3 regions of the Mesorhizobium sp. M0011 genome follow, and region 1 is predicted to be linked to each of the others. Evidence: predicted binding sites of a transcription regulator. Region 1 holds the regulator's gene; each other region holds the start of a gene.
What was found. The regulator LexA, encoded in region 1, represses DNA repair genes until DNA is damaged. The targets are predictions, from matches to a motif close to TGTTCNNNNTGTGTTCNG.

Region 1 (3,278 bases):
TCGGGACTGCACATGGCTCTGGTCGCAGGCACCATCATGGGTTTGCTGCGCGGCGCCTTCGCCTTGTTTCCCGACTTTTCCGCGCGTCGCCCGGTCAAGAAGTATGCCGCCGCCGCCGCACTGTTCTCGATCGCGGCCTATCTCATCATCTCGGGAGTCGTCGTTGCCGCCGAGCGCAGCTTCATCATGCTGGCGGTGATGCTGATTGCCGTGCTGTTCGATCGAGCAGCACTCACCATGCGCAATCTGGCGATCTCGGCGATCGCCGTCATCGTGGTGTCGCCGCATGAGGTGGTCGGCCCGAGTTTTCAGATGTCGTTCGCCGCGACCGCGGCTCTGGTCGGCGCCTATGCCGGCTGGGCGGATCACCGCGCGGGAAAAGCAAGACCGCCGCCGCCAAAGCGATCCATGCCAGGTTTCCTGACGCGAAAATTCCTGCTGGCGGCAACCGGCCTTGCCATGACCTCGATCATCGCCGGAAGCGCCACGACGCTGTTTGCTATCTGGCATTTTCAGCGTGTCTCGCCGCTTAGCCTGTTTGCCAATCTCGCGGTTATGCCGATCGTCACCGTCGTCATGTTCCTGGCCGTCGCCAGCGCGCTGCTGATGCCTTTCGGATTGGATTGGCCGGCTCTCTACCTGATGGGTAAGGGCCTGACGATGATGATCGCCATATCCGGCTGGATCTCCGAGCGTTCGCCTGTCGACGGGGTCGGGCTGATTTCGCAACAGTCGGTCCTGTTGGTGGCAATTGCTTTGGTCATCGCGACGATGGCGACAACCTGGCTGCGGCTCGCTGCTCTGCCATTCGCGCAGGCAGGCTTGCTGACCGTCTCGGATACGCGCACGCCGGATGTGCTGATCTCGGAAGACGCCCGGCTGGTGGCGTTGCCGATCGGTGGCGGTGAGCTTGCCGTCAGCCGGGAGCGGCCGAACGAATTCACCGTCGACAACTGGAAACGCGCCCTGACATCAGAAACCATCGTCGTGCCAGAGGTGTTCGACAACAGCGATGGGCAATTCGATGTCGCGGATGCCGTTGATCTGCCGCTGGGATCCCCGTTCTATTGCTCCTCAGGCGTTTGCGTGGCCAGGCACATGTCCGGTGCGATCATTGCCTATGTCGAGGACCGCAAGGACACCTGGAAAGCCTGCGGCTTCGCCGAGCTGATCGTCATCAATGACGCCACCGCGTATGACGCCTGTCACAATCCGCTGGTCCTCGTCATCACCAAGCGGCAACTGGCTCGCAAAGGCAGTGCCGCGGTCTTCTTCGATCGCCAATCGGCGACCACGCCGGCGACGATCAGCTTCGCGGTGGACAGCCCATATCGGCCCTGGCACACGCAACGCAAATACTCTCGTGAGGCGAGGGGGCTGGCACCCTTCAAGAAACCGGAGAAGCCAGCGGCCAACCCACAGCCGCCTCAGTAGCGGCGGATCAGGCCGACGAGCTTGCCTTGCACCTTGACCCTGTCCGGGCCGAAAATACGGGTTTCATAGGCCGGATTGGCGGCTTCGAGAGCAATCGAAGCGCCCTTGCGGCGGAACCGCTTCAGCGTCGCTTCCTCTTCATCGACCAGCGCCACGATGATCTCGCCGGGGCTCGCCGTGTCGGCATTGCGGATGATGACGGTGTCGCCGTCGAAGATACCGGCCTCGATCATCGAGTCGCCCTTGACCTCCAGCGCATAGTGGGCGCCGCCCATGATCATGTCCGGCGGCACCGAGATCGAATGCGTCTGATGCTGGATGGCATCGATCGGCACACCGGCGGCGATACGGCCCATGACCGGGATCGACACGGCGGAGACCGCATCGTCATCATTGCCGGGCGAGGGCATCCGCGAAGGCGCCGGCTTGATCTGCCGGCCAAGGGCACCACCCTGACCGAGACTGCCCTGGATGACGCTTGGCGAAAACTTCTTTGCCGCGTTGAGGCCAGGCGCGATCGAGTCCGGCAATCGCAGCACTTCCAGCGCGCGTGCCCGGTTGGGCAACCGGCGAATAAAGCCGCGCTCCTCAAGTGCGGTGATCAGCCGATGAATCCCGGATTTGGAGGCAAGGTCAAGCGCCTCCTTCATCTCGTCGAAGGATGGCGGAATGCCGCTCTCCTTCAGGCGTTCATGGATGAACATCAGCAGTTCATGTTGCTTGCGCGTCAGCATGGCGGCCCCCAGGTTACCTGAAACCAGAATCGAAAAACAAACCCAGAACAAACCCTATCTGTTCCAGTTGTGTTCTGCAACCGTTTAAAGTTTAATGAATTTGTTAAGGCTGCTGAAATTATTTGGCGCTTGCCAGCGGGTCGCGATCAACAAGCGCCAGGCACAGCGATGCGCCTGCTCACATTGAAATTATTATGGTTAATGACCTGTGGCTCATCCTCGACCCAAGGCTTGGCATTATCAGTCTATCGACCTCCACAAAGGACGATATCAATCTTCGGGACGTTCGTTTGCCGTGAACGAAACGGAGCCAAAACGCCAACGTCTGTTGGCATTTGTGGCTGGAAATTCAGCCTCCGTCATCTGCCAGGCAGTGAGGGCGGCGGCGGTGGATCGCGGGGATCGTTGCGTCAGGTAACGGCTTCCTTGACCGCGAAACGGCGGTCCTTCCATGCGCCCGTGCGCAGAATATCCTCCAGCACCTCAACCGCCAGCCACACATCCTTGTAGCCGACATAGAGCGGCGTGAAGCCGAAACGGATGGTCGATGGCGCACGAAAATCACCGATGACGCCGCGCTCGATCAGCGCCCGCATGATTTGATAGCCGTGATCGTGAAGGAACGACACCTGGCTGCCGCGCCTGGTCGCGTCGCGGGTGGTCTCCAGCGTGAGACCGTAGGCGCCGCACCTGGCTTCGACGAGCTGGATGAACAGTTCTGTCAACGCGACGCTCTTCTTTCGCAATGCCGCCATGTCGACGTCATTCCAGATGGCAAGCGCGCCTTTGAGCGCCCGCATCGACAGGACAGGCTGGGTGCCGCACAGAAAGCGGCGGATACCGGTGCCGGCAACATAACCCCGTTCGAAGGCAAAGGGCCGCGCATGGCCCCACCAGCCGCTGAGTGGTTGCCTGATATCGCCATGGTGACGCTGCGCGGCATAGATGAAGGCCGGTGCGCCCGGACCGCCATTGAGGTACTTGTAAGTGCAGCCGATGGCGAAATCGGCATTTGCCTGGTCGAGTTCGACGGGCAGAGCGCCGGCCGTGTGGCAGAGATCCCAGACAATCAGCGCTCCGGCCGCATGAGCCTTGCGCGTCAGCGCCGAC
Region 2 (3,278 bases), on a different contig from region 1:
CAGGCCGACGACAAGACCAAGCGCCAATATCTCGGCGACCGGTGCGAGAAGTTGCGTCAGATCGGTGGTCGCGATGAGCGAGCTGCGTTTGGCCGCGTTGACCAGGAGAATAAGCGCGCTTCCGACGCCGGCCGCGGAGGCAAGCCGATAAAGCGTAGCGCTGGGCACAGCCGCGCTCGACTGGATGGTCGTGGAATTCTCCTTGTGTTGAGCTTCTTCGGCTGGACTCCGAAGCGAAATAGTCGATTGCGGACGGCGGGGTTCGGCGGTTGTGGCGAGCATGGTCGTCTCCTCAACTGGGAAAACGGGAGCCGCGAAGACCGCAGGCCTGTTCCGATCCCATCTGTAATCACTGCTTACATGCTCTTGTCTGCATTGTAAACAGTGATTACATAAATCGCGGATCGTGCTACAAACGCGTGAAGCAGCTCTACGGAACGAAGGAAAAGAGATGGCAAACGCCAAGACGCCTCGCCGCACCGGCTACCACCATGGCAATTTGCGCGACACGTTGATCGATGCTGCAATTCAACTTGTCGAGGAAGGCGGCCCCGACAATGTAAGCGTGCGCGAAGCCGCAAAGCGGGCCGGCGTTTCCCCCGGCGCCCCCTTCCGGCATTTTCAGTCGAAAACAGCGCTGCTGACCGCGGTCGCCGAACAGGCCATGAACCGGCTGACAGAGGCCGTTGCCAATGCACTTTCAGCAGTCGACAGCGCGGATCCCATCGTGGCCTTCGAAGCAATCGGACAAGGCTATCTGGAATGGGCGATCGCCAATCCCACGCATTTCCAGATCATCAGTTCCCGAACCCTGATTGATTTCGACGCGTCGGACAGTCTTCGCGGTCAGAATGAGGCCATTCGCCGGAAGATGATCGACCTGCTGACCCAAGCGCAACACCAGGGTCAACTGGCTGCGAACGCGGATTTCGATCATCTGGTTCTTGCCGCTCGTGCCTTTGTCTATGGGTTGGCACGAATGGTGGTTGATGGTCATTTTCCGGAGTGGCATCCGTCCGAGCCGCCATCGCTCGCCGTGCGCAAGGCGCTGCATCTTTTCATCAGCCGAATGACCAACCTATCTGAAGCGAGATCCCAGAAACCCTTGCCGCCGCTGGGTTCTGGACCGACTGGATAGGAATGGACATTTCACGCGACGCAGAACCAGCTATTCCGCCGCCTCTTCGATCTTCTCCATATCATCGTCCGACAGGCCGAAATGGTGACCGATCTCGTGGATCAGCACGTGGGTGACGATGTCGCCCAGCGTCTCTTCGTTCTCGGACCAGTAGTCGAGGATGGCGCGGCGGTAGAGCGTGATCCGGTTCGGGCCTTCGCCGGTCTGCGGGTTCCAGCGCTCGGCGATGCCGCGTCCCTCAAACAGGCCGAGCAGGTCGAACGGCGTCTCCAACGACAGATCGTCCATGATCTCGTCGGTCGGGAACTCGGCGATCTGGATGACGATCTCGCCGGTCAGCTTGCGAAAATCCTCCGGCAGATGGGCGTACGCCTCCAGCGCCAGGAACTCCATTTCGTCCATCGAGGGCGAGAGTTCGTCGTGCCAGGTGCGGGTCTTGTAGATGCGGGCCATGCTTTGTCCTTTGATCCCGGCATATAGGCTTTCGCACCGTAATCGGCAAATGACACGGGCCGATGCGCCTGCGCCATCCGCGCGGAGAGGAATAAATTCCCCATGTGTCTGCTTGACTCTTGAGATGCGCTCTGGAATCTATAGGGAACATAACAGGAACAATGTGAGTGGAAGCTGACCGTCATGGCGATGACCGCCGTGGCGCGGGAGACTGTGTTTGCCCTGCGCCGCCAGATCGCGAAAATCGAGGGAACGCTGCCCGAGCGCTTGGCTGCGCCGGCCGCCGCGCCCTTTGATGCCGACGTCAACACCGATCTCACAATCGTCCGGCGCGGCATTGCCGCGGCGTTGCCGGATGCGTTCCTGCCTATTGGGGTCGAGCGCCTCGACGCCGCCCTGAGCGGCGGCCTGCCGAAGGCCGCCCTGAGCGAAATCCATGGTACGCAAACCCGCGATGCCGGGGCCGTCGCCGGCTTCGCTTTGTCGCTCACAAGCCTGATCCTCAAGCAAACGCCGGGGCTGCCGGTGCTGTGGATCGGCACATCGGAGATCTTTCGCGAGGCCGGCTTTCCCTATGCCAGGGGGCTTCACGCCTCGTTCGGCATCGAGCCGGAGCAATTGCTGTTTTCCGAGGCACCGAGACTTGTCGATGCGCTGTGGGTCGCCGAGGAGGCGGCCCGGATGACGGCGCTCGCCGCGGTCATCCTCGAAATTCGCGGCAATCCGCAGCGGCTTGACCTGACCGCGACACGCCGGCTGCATGCAAGGGCGCAAGCGGCCGGCCGCCCGGTGTTCCTGCTGCGGCAGGCGGCCGAGCCCGAACCGACGGCGGCACCCGTCCGCCTCATCGTCACGTCGGCACCGGCGGTGCCGCGCGACACCATCGCCGGGCCGCTGGCCGGCTCGATCGGCCGCCCGGCCTTCACCCTCACCATCGGCAAGAGCCGCACGGCCCTGCCTGGACAATTCACACTGGAGTGGAATCCCGATGAATGCGCATTCGACGAAAGAGCGGGCGACGAAAGAGCGGGCGACGAAGGAGCAGGTGGGGGAAGAAACCGGCCAAAGAATCCTGTCCCTGTGGTTTCCCTATCTGGCGGCGGAAAGGGTCCTGCGCCAGCGTCTGGGGCGGTCCTGGCGTTCCCGGCCGTCGGATCACCCATCTCACCCGCCGCTCGTGATCAGCCATCGCGACCGCAACGCACAGCGCATCTCGGCCCTCGACGAGCGGGCTGAGGCGCTGCACCTGAAGCGCGACATGGGCATCGCCGATGCGCGCGCCATGCATCCGTCGATCGACATCGTCGAGGCCGATCCGGAAGCCGACCGCCGTCTGCTCGAAGGCCTTGCCGACTGGTGCGACCGCTACACCCCGCTGGTGGCGCTGGATGGCGCGGACGGCCTGTTTCTCGACGTCACCGGCTGCACCCATCTGTTCGGCGGCGAACGTGCCATGCTGGACGACATCCTGTCGCGCTTCTTCCATCAGGGTTTCGATGTCCGTGCCGGGCTTGCCGCGACGCCGGGCGCGGCCTGGGCGGCGGCACGGTTTTGCGGCGACCGCATCATTGTGCCAGGCGAGGAGGAAGCGCTGCTGGCACCCCTGCCGCTGGCCGCGCTGCGCATTGAGCCGGCGACCCGCACCAGCTTGGAAAGCGTCGGCCTGCGCACGGCGGGCGCCGTCATG
Region 3 (3,278 bases), on a different contig from region 1:
AACTGGTCGAACATGGTTAGGCCCCACATGTCGGCGCCGGTCAGCGGCTTCGGCATGAAGGTGAGATCGGAGACCGGCTGCGTCGGTGATGTGTGGTCGCCTTCGATCGCGCCGCCGGGCGCCGGCACTTCGTTGACCGCAATGACCGGCTCGCCGGTGCGGCGGTCGAGCACATAGAGATCGCCCTGCTTGGTCGGTCCGACCAGCGCCGGCACCACCGTGCCGTCGGGTTTGCTGATGTCGATCAGGCTCGGCTGCGCCGGTACGTCCATGTCCCAGAGATCGTGGTGCACGGTCTGCCGCACCCATCGCACCTGACCGGTGTTGAGGTCGAGCGCGGTGATCGACGACGAGAACTTCTCGACATTGGCACTGCGCCCGGCGCCGAGCTGGTCCGGCGTCTGGTTGCCGAGCGGCACGTAGAGCAGGCCGAGCTTCTCGTCGGCGCTCGGCGTCGACCACATGTTGGGCGAGTTGGCGGTATAGGTCTGGCCGGCCGGCAGCGGCGTCGTCTGGTCCGGATTGCCGGAATCCCAGTTCCACACCAGCGCGCCGGTGGCAGCGTCGTAGGCGCGGATGACACCGGACGGCTCCTGCGTCGAATAATTGTCGTTGACCGCGCCGCCGACAATGATCTTGCCGCCTGATATCAGCGGCGCCGAGGTCGAGTAATAATAGCCCGACTTCGGATAGGGCATGTTGGTCAGAAGGTTCAGCGTGCCGCCCTCGGCGAAAGCCGGGCAGACCTGCCCGTTGGCGGCGTCGAGCGCGATCAGCCGCGCGTCCGAGGTCGGCAGGTAGACGCGGGTCGCACAGGGCTGCCCGGCGGCGCCGGCGGCATCGGCGTAATAGGCCACGCCGCGGCAGGTCTGGTGCTGGCGGTCCTTGTCGAGCTTGACCTTGGGATCGAAGCGCCATTTCTCCTTGCCGCTCGCGGCATCGATGGCGATGGCGAAATTGTGCGGCGTGCAGATGTAGAGCGTGTCGCCGATCTTCAGCGGCGTCACCTGATAGGTGGTCTCGCCGACATCGTCTGGACCCTTCACGTCGCCGGTCTGGTAGGTCCACGCCGGCTGCAGCTTGGCGACATTGTCAGGCGTGATCTGGTCGAGCGGCGAATAGCGCTGGCCGAACTGCGTGCGGCCGTAATAGTGCCACTCGCCGGCCGGCACATCATTGCCGAGATTGGCGTTGGCGACCACCTTGTCGGTGCCGAGTTCACCGGCAATGTCCTTCGGGTCCGATGTCATCGAATAACCGGCGACGGCCAGCGAGGCCAGCACGGCAAGGATCAGCGGTGCGCGCCCGTCAGGGCCGGCAAGACCCCGCCTCGCCCACGGCGTCAGCAGCCACAAAGCGAGAAGCACGATGATGCCGCCGCGCGGCCCGAGTTCCCACCAATCGAAGCCGGTTTCCCAGACCGCCCAGGCCAGCGTGCCGAGCACGATCACCGCGTAGAGCCACAGTGCGGTGGACCTGCGCCGGTAGAGCAGCCAGGCGGCGATCAGGAAGGCAAGGCCGGCAATGACATAGTACCAGCTGCCGCCCAGCATCGCCAGGCGGATGCCGCCGCCGCCGAGTGCCAGGCCGATGAGGAAAAGGATGAGGGAGGTGATGGTGACAGCCAAGATGATACTCCTTCGACTGTTGCGCTTCGCGGCGCTGCCATGGCAACCCGGCATTGCGTCGCTGCCCGAAGCACAACTTTCTCCTGACGGTCCCGCCTGTCAAGCACGGGCCTCAAGCGCAAGCGGTAATGGTCCATCGCAATTGGGATAACATCGACCGCAGTGGGAGCGCGGGGCAGCAATCGGGCACTTTAGCGGAACAAAACGTAGACAGTTCTGGTCTTTCCCCACCGAATCACTACATTCGGGGCAATGTCCGGCTTTTCCGAAGACATGCCCTTTTTCGACGAACCCAATGCGCGGCCCACGGCCCCGTCGGGCATCGCCGCGCGCGCCATGGCTGCCCGCAGCGGCCACAACAACGCGCCCGACTATCTCAAGGGGCTGAACCCCGAGCAACGGCTGGCGGTGGAAACCACCGAAGGCCCGGTTCTGGTGCTGGCCGGAGCCGGCACCGGCAAGACCCGCGTGCTCACCACGCGCATCGCTCACATCCTCGCCACCGGCAAGGCGTTCCCGTCGCAGATCCTCGCGGTGACCTTTACCAACAAGGCCGCGCGCGAGATGAAGATCCGCATCGGCGTGCTGATCGGCGAAGGCAATGTCGAGGGCATGCCATGGCTCGGCACCTTCCACTCGATTGGCGTCAAGCTGCTTCGCCGCCATGCCGAACTCGCCGGTTTGCGCTCCGACTTCACCATCCTCGACACCGACGACGTCGTGCGGCTGATCAAGCAGCTGATCCAGGCCGAAGGGCTCGACGACAAGCGCTGGCCGGCCAAGCAGTTCGCCCAGATGATCGACGGCTGGAAGAACAAGGGGCAAGGCCCCGCCGACATCGCCGAGGGCGATGCGCGCGCCTTCGCCAACGGCAAGGGCCGCGAACTCTACAAGGCCTATCAGGAACGGCTGAAGACGCTGAACGCCTGCGATTTCGGCGACCTGCTCTGCCACCCGATCCGCATTTTCCGCGCCAATCCGGACGTGCTCAAGGAATACCATAAGCGCTTCAAATACATCCTCGTCGACGAGTACCAGGACACCAACACCGCCCAGTACATGTGGCTGCGGCTCCTGGCGCAAAGGCCGGATGCCGGGCGCAAGCCTTCGGCGACTAATCTCCAATCGGCCGAAGGCCGCAAGGACGACCGTCCGTCCGAGCCGTTGCGAGGCCCCCGCGGAGGGCCCGCGCCGGCAGGCGCGGAACAGCCCGTGAGCGTGAATATATGCTGCGTCGGCGACGACGACCAATCCATCTATGGCTGGCGCGGCGCCGAGATCGACAACATCCTGCGCTTCGACAAGGATTTTCCCGGCGCCACCATCATCCGGCTGGAGCGCAACTACCGCTCGACCGCGCACATCCTTGGCGCGGCCTCCCACCTCATCGCCCACAATGAGGGCCGCTTCGGCAAGACGCTGTTCACCGACCGCAACGAGCCGGAGGACGGCAAGGTGCATGTCCACGCCGCTTGGGATTCCGAGGAGGAAGCCCGCGCCGTCGGCGAGACGATCGAGACCTACCAGCGGCAAAAGCACAATCTCAACGACATGGCGATCCTGGTCCGCGCCTCCTTCCAGATGCGCGAGTTCGAGGACCGCTTCGTCACGCTCGGCCTCAACTACCGCGTCATCGGCGGCCCCCGCTTC

Region 2: the regulator LexA is predicted to act here: its motif matches at 1,735-1,752, upstream of NKK51_RS30650 (ImuA family protein).
Region 3: the regulator LexA is predicted to act here: its motif matches at 1,824-1,841, upstream of NKK51_RS06400 (ATP-dependent helicase).

What each region holds. Positions count from the first base shown of each region.
Region 1 covers NZ_JAMYVQ010000026.1:28,161-31,438, forward strand. Annotated here, with positions in the region: gene NKK51_RS24375 (ComEC/Rec2 family competence protein) at 1-1,434, shown strand, start outside; gene lexA (transcriptional repressor LexA) at 1,428-2,168, opposite strand; gene kynU (kynureninase) at 2,579-3,278, opposite strand, start outside.
Region 2 covers NZ_JAMYVQ010000048.1:10,823-14,100, forward strand. Annotated here, with positions in the region: gene NKK51_RS30635 (hypothetical protein) at 1-282, opposite strand, end outside; gene NKK51_RS30640 (TetR/AcrR family transcriptional regulator) at 452-1,138, shown strand; gene NKK51_RS30645 (metallopeptidase family protein) at 1,169-1,591, opposite strand; gene NKK51_RS30650 (ImuA family protein) at 1,775-2,827, shown strand; gene NKK51_RS30655 (DUF6504 family protein) at 2,769-3,278, shown strand, end outside.
Region 3 covers NZ_JAMYVQ010000004.1:182,046-185,323, reverse strand. Annotated here, with positions in the region: gene NKK51_RS06405 (glucose/quinate/shikimate family membrane-bound PQQ-dependent dehydrogenase) at 1-1,628, opposite strand, end outside; gene NKK51_RS06400 (ATP-dependent helicase) at 1,881-3,278, shown strand, end outside.